4 regions of the Williamsia herbipolensis genome follow, and region 3 is predicted to be linked to each of the others. Evidence: predicted binding sites of a transcription regulator. Region 3 holds the regulator's gene; each other region holds the start of a gene.
What was found. The regulator LexA, encoded in region 3, represses DNA repair genes until DNA is damaged. The targets are predictions, from matches to a motif close to CGAACANNTGTTCG.

Region 1: OG579_RS04330 (SAV_6107 family HEPN domain-containing protein) is a predicted target of LexA. The motif match lies at 2,110-2,123, and genes of this name have one in related genera.
Region 2: OG579_RS09785 (HNH endonuclease signature motif containing protein) is a predicted target of LexA. The motif match lies at 2,003-2,016, and genes of this name have one in related genera.
Region 4: OG579_RS18455 (DUF222 domain-containing protein) is a predicted target of LexA. The motif match lies at 1,828-1,841, and genes of this name have one in related genera.

The regions. Positions count from the first base shown of each region.
Region 1 covers NZ_CP108021.1:957,924-961,781, reverse strand. The annotation lists gene OG579_RS04340 (phytoene desaturase family protein) at 1-1,464, opposite strand, end outside; gene OG579_RS04335 (GNAT family N-acetyltransferase) at 1,448-2,056, opposite strand; gene OG579_RS04330 (SAV_6107 family HEPN domain-containing protein) at 2,362-2,847, shown strand; gene OG579_RS04325 (DUF3040 domain-containing protein) at 2,985-3,392, shown strand; gene mraZ (division/cell wall cluster transcriptional repressor MraZ) at 3,799-3,858, shown strand, end outside.
Region 2 covers NZ_CP108021.1:2,162,254-2,166,111, forward strand. The annotation lists partial or broken gene OG579_RS09780 (alkaline phosphatase D family protein) at 1-369, opposite strand, end outside; gene OG579_RS09785 (HNH endonuclease signature motif containing protein) at 504-1,964, opposite strand; gene OG579_RS09790 (flagellar basal body-associated FliL family protein) at 2,251-2,892, opposite strand; gene OG579_RS09795 (adenylosuccinate synthase) at 2,899-3,858, opposite strand, start outside.
Region 3 covers NZ_CP108021.1:278,613-282,470, forward strand. The annotation lists gene OG579_RS01240 (phosphoenolpyruvate--protein phosphotransferase) at 1-1,124, shown strand, start outside; gene OG579_RS01245 (SDR family NAD(P)-dependent oxidoreductase) at 1,147-2,010, opposite strand; gene lexA (transcriptional repressor LexA) at 2,095-2,775, opposite strand; gene OG579_RS01255 (LysM peptidoglycan-binding domain-containing protein) at 2,978-3,469, shown strand; gene nrdR (transcriptional regulator NrdR) at 3,593-3,858, shown strand, end outside.
Region 4 covers NZ_CP108021.1:3,966,959-3,970,816, forward strand. The annotation lists gene OG579_RS18445 (oxidoreductase) at 1-735, shown strand, start outside; gene OG579_RS18450 (LppU/SCO3897 family protein) at 838-1,584, shown strand; gene OG579_RS18455 (DUF222 domain-containing protein) at 1,881-3,341, shown strand; gene OG579_RS18460 (alpha-ketoglutarate-dependent dioxygenase AlkB) at 3,357-3,858, opposite strand, start outside.

The DNA.
Region 1 (3,858 bases), 680 kb from region 3:
GTCGGGGTGGGGTCGGAAGGCGAACATCTGGTCCATCGACATCTCGACGTGCATCACGTTGCCGCCGACGAGACCCAGCTCGTCCTCGATGCGGTCGGGGGTCTGTACGTGCACGTGTTCGATGGTGGACGAGAAGCCGGGGGCCTGTCGATCCATCTCGGCGACGATGTCGTCACCGGCCCGGTGTGCGAGGTCGGTCCACGAACGGTTCTCGGCGAGGTGACGTGGGTGCCACTGCGACCACAGGGTGAGCGAGTGTCGTTGCGGTGGTGCCAGTCCCGGATCGATGGCGGAGTAGCTCATGGCCACCAACGCCGGACGGCGGGGGAGTTGGCCCGCGCGGGCGTCGCCGTATGCCGCGGCCAGGTGGGCCCGGTCGGAGACGAGCAGCCCGAGGCCGGAGTGCACGCCGTGGGCGGGGAGGTCCGACGGCAGTCCGGGGTAGTCGGGGAGTGCCGTGGCACCGATCCGCACGGCACTGCCGATGCCCGGGCCGACCTCGATCCGGCTCCGCCACCGGCGCACCTGCTCGGGGGCGACACCGCCGGCGGCGAGCGCGTCGAGCGTGGTGAGGATGTGGCACGCCGCGACGACCGATCGCGCGCGGCGCACCGCACCGCCCGCCGACGTCACCCGCCAGTGGTCGCCGGTCCACGCCAGCGACTCGACCGGGGCGTCGAGCACGAGTTCGCCGCCGTGTGACCCCAGGGCCGAGACGAGCGCCTCGGTGAGCGCGCCGCTGCCGCCGACCGCGCGCCCGGGCGGCAGGGTGTGCATCAGCGCTGCGATGCCGACCATCGGCGCGGTACCCGGCTCACTCATCGGCGGTCCCGACTGCGCGCCGAACCACGCGAGTGCGGCCTTGAGGCGCTCGGAGTCGAACCAGCTGTCCAGCAGGGCATCTCCGGAGCGGAGGAACTCCTGGGCGAGATTGGCCCCCGCGGCCCGGCCGGTGACCCCGTCGCGGGTGGGCATGCCCCAGAACGAGCGCGCGAACCCGCCGACGGTGGGGCGGTGGGCGAACATCCGCATGACCGCCGCCGACCGCGGTCCCCATACGGCGACGAACCGTCGGTACGCGTCGGCCTCGCGTGCGCCGCACGCGGCCTCGATCGAGACGCAGGTCGCGTCGAGGTCGGTCCGGAAGACGATCGCCGGTGAGTCGCCGTCGGCCGGCGCGAACGCCCATGGGTCGCAGTCGATGTAGCGCAGGCCGTGCGACCCGAGCGAGAGGTCGTCGATGATCGAGGTGTGCCGGATCATGATGTGGGCCGAGGATCCGCGATCGACCCGGTAGCCGGGGAACCGGGCCACCGTGGACACGGCGCCACCGGGGATGGTGTCGCGTTCGACGACGGCCACGTCGAGGCCCGACTGCGCGAGGTACGTCGCCGCGACGAGTCCGTTGTGACCGGCACCCACCACGATCGCGTCGTGGATGCGGGCGTCACTGCTGGTCGTCATGGGGGCCCATCGGTAGTCGGCGTCCGAGGACGGCGAAGGGTCGCGGATCGCCCGCGAAGCTGAAGTGGCGGAGCAGATCGGCGAAACCGACCCGTCGGTACAGGCGCCAAGCGCGGTTGTCGTCGGCGGGCACCTCCGGTGTGGAGAGCAGGACGCTGCTCTCGCTCCGTCCCTCGAGGAGTCGCGCGAGCAGCGCCTCGCCGATGCGGTGACCCTGCAGGCGGGGATGTACGTGGAGCTCGGTCAGTTCGAAGTAGTCGCGCGTGATCTCGTCGATCTGCTCGCGGGTGTAGCCGCCGTGTCGGAGTCCCGCGCAGAGTTGCTGGTGCCACCACTGGTCGCCCGCGCCGGTGTAGCCGTAGGCGATGCCGACCAGAGACCCGCCGCCCGCCGTCCCTCCCGTCGCGTCGTCGGGGGAGCGGTAGGCGCCGACCGCGGTCCAGCCGGGTCGTCGCATGTGGTCGCGCCACAGCGGGGAGCGGTGTGTCTGGGTTCCCCGGGGGTATCCCATGGCCTCGACGTACACGTCGAGAGCGGGGTTCAACCAGTCCCCGGCGTCGTCGGGGACGAGGCCGACCAGGCGAACAGACACCGTTCTGCGCCTCCTCTTGAGACCTTGTCGGGGGGTAGCTATATTGAATAGGTCGAACGGGTGTTCGAGTACTCAACCTCCGCGACGAGTCTCATCGTGACCCGACGACCGACGGCCGGTCCGGCGGTGGACGAGGGAAGCGTCTGCGGCCGGGCCGGTCCGATCGTCGTCCGGTCCGTCCGGGTCCCGGTGGGCAACGGCTGTTCCATTGCTCACGTTGTCGGTGGACGGCGGTATGACTGATCCGTCCGATGAGGTTGAACCTCCACAGGTACACGAAGACAGACCACGAGAGGGGTGTGACGATGACCGGGACACGTACGACGACACGGCGCACCACCACGGTCGACCCACGACTCGCACTGCGCGCCCGCGAACTGCTCGGTCGCGCCGAGGCCATGGCTGCGCACGCGGACGACTCGCCCGAACCGACCGAGCAGCTCCGCGCGCTGTACCTCGCCGCCCTGCGTGCGGCCGGTGCCGCCCTGGTGGTCGGGGAGAAATCCACCGCCCGCCCACGTCGGGGCCCGGTCAGCGCCTGGGCGCGCCTGCCGCGGGCCCTGCCGGAGCTCACCACCTGGGCCACCTACTTCGCGGGGCTCTCGCGTCTGCGAGCCGACATCGAACTGGGCGTCGTCCGCGATGTCGATCCCCGGAGTGTGCAGGCCACCCGGACCCGTCTCGCCGACTTCCTGGAGGACGTGCGGGCGCAGGTCGTCGCCTTCGAGCACGGGACGCGGGTGACCGCAGGCCACCGGTCGGCGACTCTGACCGAACTCTCAGCCGGGTAATGGTGGTCGGTTTCTCGATCACCTCGTATCATCGACACCAGGGCTCGCGACACGAGCCCACCGACCCCGACACACCTGCCGCGGGTATGCGTTGGACACCGTCCGGTCACCGGACCGAAGTGCTGTAAGGAGGGGCGGTGCCACTCTCGGAGCACGAGCAGCGAATGCTCGAACAGATCGAGAACGCGCTGTACGCCGAAGATCCCAAGTTCGCGTCGAATGTCCGGCGTCGGCGGGTACGCGGCGGGTCGACCACGCGTAAACGTCTGCAGGCCGCGGTTCTGTTCGTCGTGGGGTTGCTGTTGCTGATCGGCGGACTGGTCGTCGACGTCACGGTCGGCGGGTTCCCGATCCTCAGCCTCGTCGGATTCCTCGTCATGTTCGCCGCCGGGCTCATCGCGTTGTGGGGCATCGGCTCGTCCGTGCCGCCGGCGTCGGGAGCCACCTCGGAGTCCTCGACGGGACGTCGTCCGCGGGGCAACGGCTCACGCTCGTTCAGTGAGCGGATGGAAGAGCGCTTCAACCGACGGTTCGAACAGGAATGATCCTCTGCGGGGCCTCGACAGTCCCGCACTGACCTCACACACGAGACCGCGCACCGATTCCCGGTGCGCGGTTTCGTCGTTCTCGGGGTGATCGCCGGCCGGTCCGGCACCGCGTCCCCCGCGTATCCACCGATCCCCACTTTCCTCCACCGCGCTCGCCCACAGGCGCTCAGCGGCTGATGTGGGCATTCTCTGATGACGAAAGCCCAGGTCGACTGAATCGGCATCGACCGACGGGCGTCCGGTCGCCCCACCACTTTTCCTATCGTTGACGTGCTGTTTTGTACTCCGGTCCGAACTCACTGCTCATCTGGGGGTGGAAAGTGGGGCGAAGTGGGGTACTGTGGTGCACGGAGGAAAGAGTGCCGGACTCGCGACTCCGCCCGGCAGGAGGTGTGGGGAGAACATGTTCCTCGGCACACACCTGCACAAGTTGGACGACAAAGGGCGGCTCACGCTTCCCGCG
Region 2 (3,858 bases), 1.9 Mb from region 3:
CCGGGTGCCGCGGTCGGATTCGAGGATGACGCGGTAGTGGATGGTCGCGCCGGCGGGGTGCCCGGTGACGCGGACGCGTCCGGTGCCGTCGGTGGCGGGCGTGACCATCGGGCCCACGAAGCGGCGTGCGAAGGTGAAGTTCTCGAACAGCGACGTCTCGACGATCATCCGCGCCGGGATGTCCGACCGCGCCCAGATCAGGGCACCGTCGGGTCGCGGGTCGCCCGAGGCGATGCCGTGGGTGAGCGTCGGACGGGCGCGGATCAGGGCCGGGCTCGCGACCGCCTGGGGCGCGAGGAGTCCGGCGGCGGGGATCAGCAGGCCCGCGGCGGCGGAGGAGCGCAGGAACGTACGACGGGAGACGGACACGCTCGAATCCTTCCCCGGTGACACGAACACGGGGTTACAACTTGGTGGCCGCTTAGGCTGACCGCGCGGAAACCCGACCCGAGCGGTGGTGCTGAGTGTGTGGAAAGTCGAGCAGCGGCATAACCCGGCCACCGCTACGCCGCCGGATACAGCTCGAACCCAGGCCAGGTGATGTCGAACGCCCGACTCACCGTCGGGACGGCGTCAGGTGGGCACCGGTATCGCTCGATCAGTTCGTTGATCCGGTGCAGCTGATTGGCGCGCAGTCGGTCGGGTGGGTCGGTGTTGCGTCGCCAGCCGTAGCGGCCGCGGTCGGGACCGTCGGTGATCTTCTCGGTGCTCCACTGGTGGGGTTCAGGTCCGACGGCCCGATTGTGGCGTCCGCATGCGGGTGCCATGTCGGTGGAGTCGGTGTTTCCGCCGTCGGCCCAATCGGCTTCGGCGTGGTGCATTTCGGTGTGCGCGAACGGTGTCGTGCAGTCGTCTTTGCTGCAGCCGCGGTACTGGGCGAAGGCCATCAACCGTTGCGCTTGTGAGGCGAGGCGTCGGCCGCGGCCGAAGAACAAGGGTTCGCCTGTGACATCGCTGAACACCGCGAGGTGGGTTTGGGCGTCGGCGGCCAGTTTGATCACGTCGGATACCGGCAAGTCGGTACCGGTCGCGGCGCGTGCGACACCGGCGTGCTCCCGGAGCTGTGCGTCGGTGATGGAGACGATGATCTGTGGCGGCAACCCGCGGTGCGAGCCACCGAGGAGTCCACCGTTGACCGCGGCATCCAACAGAGCCTTGAAGGCGTCGTGGTTGCGTTGGCTCTGCGAGCGGCAGTCCCGATCAGCTGCGTCCTTCAGCAACTGCGGGTCGGCGTCGGCGTGATCGCCTTTCGGTGATTGGTCGTCGTCGGGGTTGTTCATCCCCGGCGCGGCCCACTTCGCCAACACCACGTCGAACAGAGCACGGGTGATCGGATCCAACGTGGCGGTCAGTTTCGACATCAACTGCGAGTCCTGGCACCCGAGGTTCAGTTTCCGGTTCCGCGCGCGGTCACGGTCGTCGGTGAGTTGTCCGTCGGGGTCGAGGTGGGCGAGGATCCGGACTCCGGCGGCGCTGATCTCTTTCGGCGTCAACGTCGTCGCGAACTCGGCGAGAGTCTGTTCGGCGAACGCACGACGCTCGGCATCCACCGCTGACGGGATCTTCTTGATCACGTCGAGTACCGCGTGCACGTGGTCGGGGCCGATCGTTCCGGCGGCGAGTTCACGAGCGGTGTTCGGGCACACCGGTGGCAGTTTCTCACCGGTCATCGCGTGCATCGGTTCCAACGCCTGGACGGCCTGAAGACGCTTCTTCGGGTGGGTGATCCGCAGTTTCGTCTGCAGGAACTCGGTCAGAGTCACGCACCCCGCCGCGCGGTGCGCATCGCGATCGGAGACCTCCAGGATGCGGCGGTTGCCGGCGGATTCCATGCGCCGCATGATGCGCTCGTGTCGGATCGCCACCTCGGCGACAGTCTCCTCGTCGTAGGCGTCGGAGGAGGCATCGTCCATGTGGTCCAGGATGTGTTCGATGGCAGCGTAGTTCGCCAAGAGATCGTTCACCGCTGCCCCCTCCCCAGGTGGTTCTGTACATCCAGGTTAGCACGGATGTTCGAGGTGTGGGTGGTTGATTGTAGTGAATAGTGTTGAACGCTAGTGCATTTCGCTCGTCTGGTTGCGTTCTACTACCGCTGACGGTGCGGAAGCCGGACGCCGAGTGTGCGCTGTTTCGTTGTCGGCGTGCGGTGTGGTGTGAGCACACTCGACGGCCGTTTCCACACAGTCAGCACAACCAGCACCACCCGACCGGCCGTTTCCGCACAGTCAGCATAGCCTCGACCTTGCCGATTCAGCGGGGTGCGGTGAGGCAGTAGGTCAGGGGCGACGGCCGGGAGAACGAGATCGTCTCGCCGCCGGGGCAGTCGATGGTAGGAGCGGCGACCCTGCCGGCCACTCGGATGGTCGCCGACGAATCACACTGTGCGCGACGGAAGTCGACCAGCGTGCCCCGCGCCCCGGGGATCAGATAGCACTGGCCGGCGGTGAAGTTCGGCAGGATGCAGAGCTTGCCGAAACCGGGTTGGGTGAGTTGCGAGTAGTGGCCGACACCGCAGTCACCCGACGACGACTGCAGGGCCGTGGCGACGATGAACGTGAACTGCGAAGCGCCACAGTCGGCTTTCGCCGGGACGATGCCGGCCGGCTCCTTCGTCAGCGAGATGCACTCCCCCGGGCTCGAGTACATCGGCTCCGCCGAGCGCACGACCGAACCGACCGGAGACGCCGTGGTCGACGGGGCCGCCGCGTCGGGCGCATCGCCGCCGCTGAACAGTGAGATGAACAGCGGCACCGCGACTCCGATGATCGCGAGCACACCGACGATCGCGATACCGATCCGTACGCGACTCGACGGGGTGGAGATCCGCGAGATCCACGGACGCCCCTCGATCGGTTCGACATCGCGGAGGTCGTCGGAGCCGGACGTGCCCATCGGCGACTAGAGGATCTCGCGGCGCACGATCGTCTGATCGCGTCCCGGCCCCACGCCGATGCACGAGATATATGCGCCGGCAAGCTCTTCGAGGCGAAGCACGTAGTCCTGCGCGGTCTTCGGCAGATCCTCGAACGTGCGGCAGCCGGAGATGTCCTCCCACCAGCCGGGCATCTCCTCGTAGATCGGCTTCGCGTGGTGGAAACCGGTCTGCGTCATGGGCATGTCGTCGACACGCTCGCCGTCGACGTCGTAGGCGACGCAGATCGGGATGGTGTCGAGGCTGGAGAGCACATCGAGCTTGGTGAGGAAGTAGTCGGTGATGCCGTTGACACGCGTTGCGTAACGGGCGATCACGGCGTCGAACCAGCCGCAGCGACGCGCTCGGCCGGTGGTGACACCCACCTCGCCGCCGGTCTTGGCGAGGTACTCGCCCCACTCGTCGAACAGCTCGGTCGGGAACGGGCCCGACCCGACGCGGGTGGTGTAGGCCTTGAGGATCCCCAGCACCGTGGTGATGCGGGTGGGTCCGATACCGGAACCGACCGAGGCGCCACCCGACGTCGGGTTCGACGACGTGACGTACGGGTAGGTGCCGTGGTCGACATCGAGCAGGGTGCCCTGCGAGCCCTCGAGCAGCACGGTCTCGCCGCGTTCGAGTGCCTGGTTGAGCAGCAGTCGGGCGTCGGCGATGCGATGGGTGAAGCCCTCGGCCTGGCCGAGCACCTCCTCGACCACCTGTTGCGGGTCGAGTGCGCGCCGGTTGTAGATCTTGGTGAGGATCTGGTTCTTGATCTCGAGAGCCGCCTCGACCTTCTGGGTGAGGATCTTCTCGTCGAGCACGTCGGCGACGCGGACACCCACGCGGGCGATCTTGTCCTGATAGCAGGGACCGATGCCACGGCCGGTGGTGCCGATCTTGTTGTTGCCCAGGAATCGCTCGGTGACCTTGTCGATGGCCACGTG
Region 3 (3,858 bases):
GCCACACCGCGATCATCGCCCGCCAGTTGGGGATTCCGTGTGTCGTCGCCGTCGGTGCGCTGACCTCGGTCGCCGCGGGGACGCCGGTGATGCTCGACGGCGAGGCCGGCACCGTCACCGTCGGTCCCGACGCCGAGACCGCCCGCACCGCCGTCGCCCGGTCTCGCGACGCCGCGGAGTTGGTGTCGCGCTGGAGCGGGCCGGGGCGCACCGCCGACGGCCTCGACGTATCGATCCTCGCCAACGTCCAGGACGGTGCATCCGCCCGCTCGGCGACCGACTTCCCGGTCCAGGGCATCGGGCTGTTCCGTACCGAGTTGGCCTTCCTCGACCGCGCGAAGGAGCCCGACGCCGCCGAGCAGACCGCGCTCTACCGCGAGGTCATCGAGGCGTTCGTCCCCTCCGCCGGGCAACCCGACGCGAAGATCGTGATCCGCACCCTCGACGCCGGCTCCGACAAGCCGCTCCTGTTCGCCGACAACGGAACCGAGGCCAACCCCGCTCTCGGTGTGCGCGGTCTGCGGGTGGCGTTCGGCAACCCGGGTCTGCTCGACCGGCAGCTCGACGCGATCGCGGCCGCCGCCGAGGCCACCGGCTCGTCCCCGTGGGTGATGGCCCCGATGGTGGCCACCGCGACCGAGGCGCGCGACTTCGCGGCGAAGGTGCGTGCCCGCGGCCTGGTCGCCGGGGTGATGATCGAGATCCCCTCGGCCGCCCTGCTCGCGCCGTCGATCCTCGCCGAGGTCGACTTCGTGTCGATCGGCACCAACGACCTCACGCAGTACACGATGGCGGCCGACCGCATGTCCGCCGAACTGGCCTACCTCACCGACCCGTGGCAGCCAGCCGTCCTCGCGCTGATCAACATGGTCGCCTCAGCGGGTTCGGCGACCGGCAAGTCCGTCGGCGTGTGCGGTGAGGCCGCCGCCGACCCGTTGCTCGCCTGCGTGCTGGTGGGCATGGGGGTCACGTCACTGTCGAGCGCACCCGCGGCCGCGGCGGGGGTGGGTGCGGCGCTGGGTCAGGTGACCACGGCGCAGTGCCGGGCCGCGGCGCAGGCGGCGCTGGCGACTGCGGATCCGGCAGATGCACGGGCCGCCGCGGCGGCGCCACTGCACGCCTGACGGCGACGAGGGTCGATCGGGTTCACCGCCGGTGAGCTCGGTCCTCCACCTCACGCACGAGGCCGATCATGGTCGGATCACGGTGCAGGGCGGCATCCGACAGCGGGTTGACGATCCCGCGCAGTGCGGCGACGGGGATCCACCGGCGTGGCACCTGGATGCGCGGTGACCGGGCCTCGATCCCGTCGGCGACCGCCAGGCCGACCCGTCGGGGTTTGATCGGCGTGAGCAGGGGACGCGGGAAGGCCCGCTTGATCAGCGCGGTGGCCAGTTCGTCCTTGCCGAAGGCGACGTCGGCGATGGGGGTCGCGACCCATCCGGGGTAGAGCACCCCGGCCGTCGCACCGTGGGCCGCGAGCTCGCTGCGCAACGCGCGTCCGATCTGTTCGACGGCGGCTTTCGACGCCGCGTAGGGCGCGTTCACCATCCCGTTGAGATAGGCGTACGTCGACGAGGTGACGAGGACGTGGCCCCGGGAGTCGATGATGTGGGGCAGTGCCGCCCGCACCGTGTTCCACACGCCCATCAGGTTGACGCCGATGACGCGCTCGAACACGCCGTCGGCCACGCTGGCCACGGTGTCGGCCGAATCTCCGCTGGAGATACCGGCGTTGGCGAACACCACGTCGATCCGTCCCCACCGCGCAACGGCGCGATCGACTGCGTCGGACAGGTCAGCGGGGACCGTGACGTCGGCGCGTGCCGCGAGCACGCGGTCGGGATCGAGTCCGCGGACGGCGTCGTCGACCGCCGCCTGGGAGAGGTCGAGTGAGACCACCCGGGCACCGCGGCGATGCACCTCACGGACGACCTCTCGCCCGATGCCGCCGGCGGCGCCGGTCACGACGACCACCGCCCCGTCGAGGACCAATCGCTGCGCGCCCATCACTTCTCCTGTCGTCCGCCGAACGGGGAACTCAGTGTGACACGCGGCGTGGTCAGATGGGATCTGCGGGGTGCGTGCGGTCGATCAGAGGCGGCGCATGACGGTGACGACCTTGCCGAGGATGGCCGCCTCGTCACCCGGGATGGGCTCGAACTGCGGGTTGTGGGGCATCAGCCACACGTGTCCGCCGGTGCGCTTGAAGGTCTTCACCGTGGCCTCGCCGTCGATCATCGCCGCGACGATGTCGCCGTTGTCGGCGACGTTCTGCTGGCGGACGACCACCCAGTCGCCGTCGCAGATGGCGGCGTCGATCATCGACTCGCCGACCACCCGGAGCAGGAAGAGCGCGCCGTCGCCGACGAGTTCGCGGGGGAGTGGGAAGACCTCCTCGACGGCCTCCTCGGCGAGGATGGGCCCGCCGGCCGCGATCCGACCGAGGACCGGGACGAAGGTCGGGGTCGGCAGCGAGAGTGCATCCGACCCGCCGCCGTCACCGGGATCGGCGTCCTGGACGTTCACCGCGCGGGGGCGGTTCGCGTCGCGCTTGAGGAAGCCCTTGCGCTCCAGGGTGCGGAGCTGATGGGCGACCGACGACGTGGAGTTGAGGCCGACCGCGTCCCCGATCTCGCGGATGCTCGGGGGATAACCGCGCTCGCGGACCGACGCACGGATGACCTCGAGGACCTTCGCCTGCCGAGGCGTCAGATCGGCCTCGCTGATCGGGCCGTCGGCGAAGTCGGTGGTGGTGACGGTGGTGTCGGACACGGTGTCCCTCCTGTCGCGGCCCGCTCCCGACCGGTCTGTTCGAACGGTTCGGACGACGCGCGGACCTGCTGTCACCTGGGACAGTAGTGCAGCAGATAACAACTTTCAAACATTTGTTCGACCGTGTCGGGACATTGTCGGAGGTGCGTGATACAAATCGAACACACGTTCACTCGAACGTCTGGTCGATGAGGAGCACGTCATGAATCAGACTCTCACGCGTCACAGCAGCACCACCGGCTACGCGGGTCACCGGCCCGCCGGAGCCACGGTCGAGCGCGCGCCGCGTCCGGCGCCGCGCCCCGTGCCCGCACGGCGCCGCCCCTCGGGTCGGCCGGTCGCGGCACGCCCCGCGGGCGTCGTGTGCGCCGACGGACGCCGCCACGCACCGGTGTCGCGCCGTCCCGCCCCCATCGGATGGGGCGCGGCCATCGTCGCCGGCATCGCCCTCGCGATCGCGGTGTGGTCGGTCGTCATCGGTGGGGCGGCCGCCACCGAGTCGACCGCCGCGCCGATCTCCGGCACCTCCGTGGTCCACGTCCGCGGCGGGGAGTCGTTGGGCGAGCTCGCGCAGCGCGTCGCCCCGGATCGGTCGACGTCTGCGGTCGTCGCCGACATCAGGGAGCTCAACCACATGAGCGGATCGGCCCTCACCGCCGGCCAACCGCTGCTCGCGCCGCTCTACCGGAACTGACCGGTGTGTGACGGTCGACCCGGGTCGGTATCCTCGCGACCGTGGGTCCACATCGGACCCTGTGACGCCCCGGGGTCCGTCCTCGACGCGCGTCGCCCGCGGATCAGGTTCGAGGACACGTCGATGCACTGCCCCTTCTGCAAGCACGAGGACACCCGAGTGGTCGACTCGCGTGTTGCCGACGAGGGACAGGCCATCCGCCGCCGCCGTTCGTGCTCGAACTGCGGCCGTCGGTTCACCACGGTGGAGAGCGCGGTGCTCGCCGTCGTGAAGCGCAACGGGGTGACCGAGCCGTTCAGCCGCGAGAAGGTGATGCTCGGCGTCCGTCGCGCCTGCCAGGGCCGCGCCGTCGACGAGGACCGGTTGCGGCTCCTGGCCCAGCAGGTCGA
Region 4 (3,858 bases), 1.0 Mb from region 3:
ACGGTGTCGAAAGCCGAGCCTGTCGCCGCCGAGATCGGACCGAACGCCTCGGTGGCCGCGCTCGATCTCGCCGACCTGTCGTCGGTGCGGGCGTTCGCCGAAGGCATCGACCACCTGGACGTGCTGATCAACAACGCCGGCGTGATGGCCGTCCCGAAGTCGCGCACCGCCGACGGCTTCGAGATGCAGTTCGGTACAAATCATCTCGGCCACTTCGCGCTGACCGGGCTGCTGCTGCCGAAGATCACCGATCGGGTGGTCACGGTGTCGTCGTTCGCCCACGCGATCGGCAAGATCGATCTCGACGACCTCAACTACGACCACCGTCGCTACGAGCGGTGGTCGGCCTACGGTCAGTCGAAGCTCGCGAACCTCATGTTCGCGTTCGAACTGGCGCGCAAGCTCGGCCGGTCGGGGTCGGCGGTGTCGTCGATGTGCGCCCATCCCGGCTACGCCAGCACGAATCTGCAGTCGCACACCGAGTCGTTCTACGACCGGTTCATGAAGCTGAGCAATCTCGTCGCCCAGTCGGCGGCCGACGGCGCGCTGCCCGAGCTCTACGCGGCGACCTCGCCCGAGGCGGCGTCGGGTGCCTTCTACGGTCCCCGTGGCCTCGGTGGTCTGCGCGGCGCGCCGACGCTCACCAAACCGTTGCCCAAGGCGCGCAACGAGAGTGTGGCGCAGTCGTTGTGGGTCGCGTCTGAGAAGCTGACGGGCGTCACCTTCGACCTCTGACGGTCACGAGGACACTTTCGCTCCCGTCGGTAACAGTCGCTTTCGACCGGAAGGCGCTGTAACTTCTCTCCGATCACCGCCCGCGATGATCGGAGAACAGTTGTGACCAGTCCTGATGATCCGAAGCCGGACGAGTCGTCACCGTCGATTCCCGCGGGTGAGCCCCCGACGTCTCCGCCGACCTACCCGCAGGCAGGGCCGCCGCCTGGATCGGCGCCGATCCCTCCCGGTGGGGTTCCGCCGCAGCCTGGTGGCCCCGGCGCCGCGCCCTACGGTGCGCCTCCGCCCTACGGTGCCGCGCCCTACGGCGCACCGCCGAAGAAGTCGCGCAAGAAGTTGTTCGCCATCATCGGCGGCGTCGTGGTGTTGCTTCTCGTGGTGGTCGTGATCATCGGCGTGGTCGCCTCCAAGGACACCATCACCGACATCAACGACGCGAAGGCCGGCGACTGCATCACCGTGAGCGGCAGCAGTACTGCCGCCAAGCCGAAGACGGTCGACTGCGGCAGCGACACATTCAACTTCGTGGTCGCCGAGAAGATCGACGGTGGTGCGAACTGCGCCAACGAGCAGTACTCCCAGCTGACGCAGGAGGACAAGGGCAAGTTGTGCCTGGTGCCGAACATGCAGGTGGACAAGTGCTATCAGCTCGCCGGTCCGGGCGGATCGATCACCGACTTCACCGAGGTCGAGTGCGGTGCCGAGCCGGCCGAGGGTGGAGCCCAGGTGGTCACGGTGAAGAATCGTGAGGACGCCACCGAGATCGACTGCACCGACGGCATCCCCATCACGTTCGAGAAGCCCACTCCACTGGGCTACTGCCTCGCGGTCAACAACTCCACCGGCTAGCCACCCAGTTGCTGACTGTGTGGAAACGGCCGTAGGTACTGCTGACTGTGTGGAAACGGCCGTAGGTACTGCTGACTGTGTGGAAACGGCCGTCGAGTGTGCTGACAACGTCGCGCCTGCCGACGACGAGACAACGCACACTCGGCGTCCGGCTTCCGCACCGTCAGCGGCAGTAGAACCCAACCTCCCACACGAAATACGTTCACAGTGAACAACATTCACTGAATTCAATCCTCCACACCTCGAACACACGTGCTAGAATAGACGTACAGTCACACCTGGGGAGGGGGCAGTCAGTGAGCGATCTCGTGGCGAAATACGCTGCCCTGCAAGCCCTGGTGAAGGAGATCGCGAAAGAGACCGCAGACGCCCACGACGACGAGACCGTCGCGCAACTGGCGATCGACCACCACAGCGTTGTGCGTCAATTCGAGTCCATCGGTAACCAGCGCATCCTCGAGGTCTCCGATCGTGACGCCCACCGCACCGTGGGGTGCGTGACCGTCACCGAGTTCCTGCAGACCAAACTGCGGATCACTCATCCCAAGAAACGTTTGCAGGCGGTCCAGGCGCTGGAACCGATGCACGCGATGACCGGCGAGAAACTGCCACCGGCGTGCCCGAACACCGCGCGCGAGTTGGCCGCCGGAACGATCGGACTCGATCACGTGCACGCGGTTCTCGACGTGCTGAAGAAGATCCCCTCGGCCGTCGGCGTGGAACAGCGGGCGCGGGCAGAGGAAGTCCTGGCCGAATTCGCAACCACACTCACGCCGAAAGAGATCGGCGCCGCCGGAGTCCGGATCCTGGCGCATCTCGACCCCGACGGAACACTGACCGACGACCACGACCGCGCCAGGAACCGGAAACTGAACCTCGGGTGCCAGGACTCGCAGTTGATGTCGAAACTCACCGCCACACTCGATCCGATCACCCGCGCCCTGTTCGACGTGGTGCTCGCCAAGTGGGCGGCGCCGGGGATGAACAATCCCGACGACGACCAGTCACCCAAAGGTGACCATGAGGACGCGAACCCCGAGCTGCTGAAGGAAGCAGCCGACCGCGACTGCCGCTCGCAGAGTCAGCGGAACCATGACGCATTCAAAGCTTTGCTCGATGCTGCGGTCAACGGCGGACTCCTCGGCAACTCCCATCGGGGTTTGCCGCCGCAGATCATCGTCTCGATCACCGACGCACAGCTGCGTGAGCATGCCGGTGTAGCACGCACCGCCACGGGCAGTGACCTGCCGATCAGCGACGTCGTGAAGCTCGCGGCCGAAGCGCAGCCCCACCTGGCCGTCTTCAGCGACGTCACCAACGAACCGTTGTTCTTCGGCCGGTCCCAACGTTTGGCGTCGCAGGCGCAACGGTTCATGGCCTTCACCCAGTACGGCGGCTGCAGCAAGGACGACTGCACGACACCGTTCGCGCACACCGAAATGCATCACGCCGAAGCTGATTGGGCTGACGGTGGTCTCACAGATTCCCCGCACCTGGCTCCGGCGTGTGGACCCCACAACCGGGCCGTCGGCGCAGAACCGCACCAATGGGTCACCGAAAAGATCACCGACGGACCCGACAAGGGCCGCTACGGATGGCGCCGCAACACCGACCCACCTGATCAACTCCGCGCCAACCACCTTCACCGCATCGACGAACTCTTCGAGCGACATCGGAACCGGTCCGACACCACTCCGGTGGTGAACGGGCGGTTCGACATCACCTGGCCGCGGGTGCACCTGTACCCGGCTGCGTAGCGGGGCGACGCTACGTCACCACACTCCGGTGGGCCGGAACTGCACGCTGATCCTCTGGCCCACACCGGTGACCTTGGGTATCGCGTGCTCCCAGGTGCGTTGGCAGCTCCCGCCCATGACGAGCAGATCGCCCTGCGCGACAAAGAACTTCAACGAAGCACCGCCGCCGCGCGGACGCAGCATCAACGGGCGGGGCGCGCCGAGAGACACGATCGCCACCATCGTGTCCTCGGTGCTGCCGCGTCCGATGGTGTCGCCGTGCCAGGCCACACTGTCGGATCCGTCGCGATAGAGGCACAAGCCGGCGGTCGCGAAACCCTCGGGCAGTTCGCCGCGGTAGTGCTCGGACAGTGCGTCGCGCATCGTCACGAGCAGTGGATGGGGGAGCGCGACACCCTCGCCGTACTGGCACAGCAACCGGGGCACGTCCACGACGCGGTCGTACATGGCGCGTCGCTCGGCCCGCCACGGCACATCGTCGGTGAGGCGCTCGTGCAGCTGCGCCGCACCGGCGACC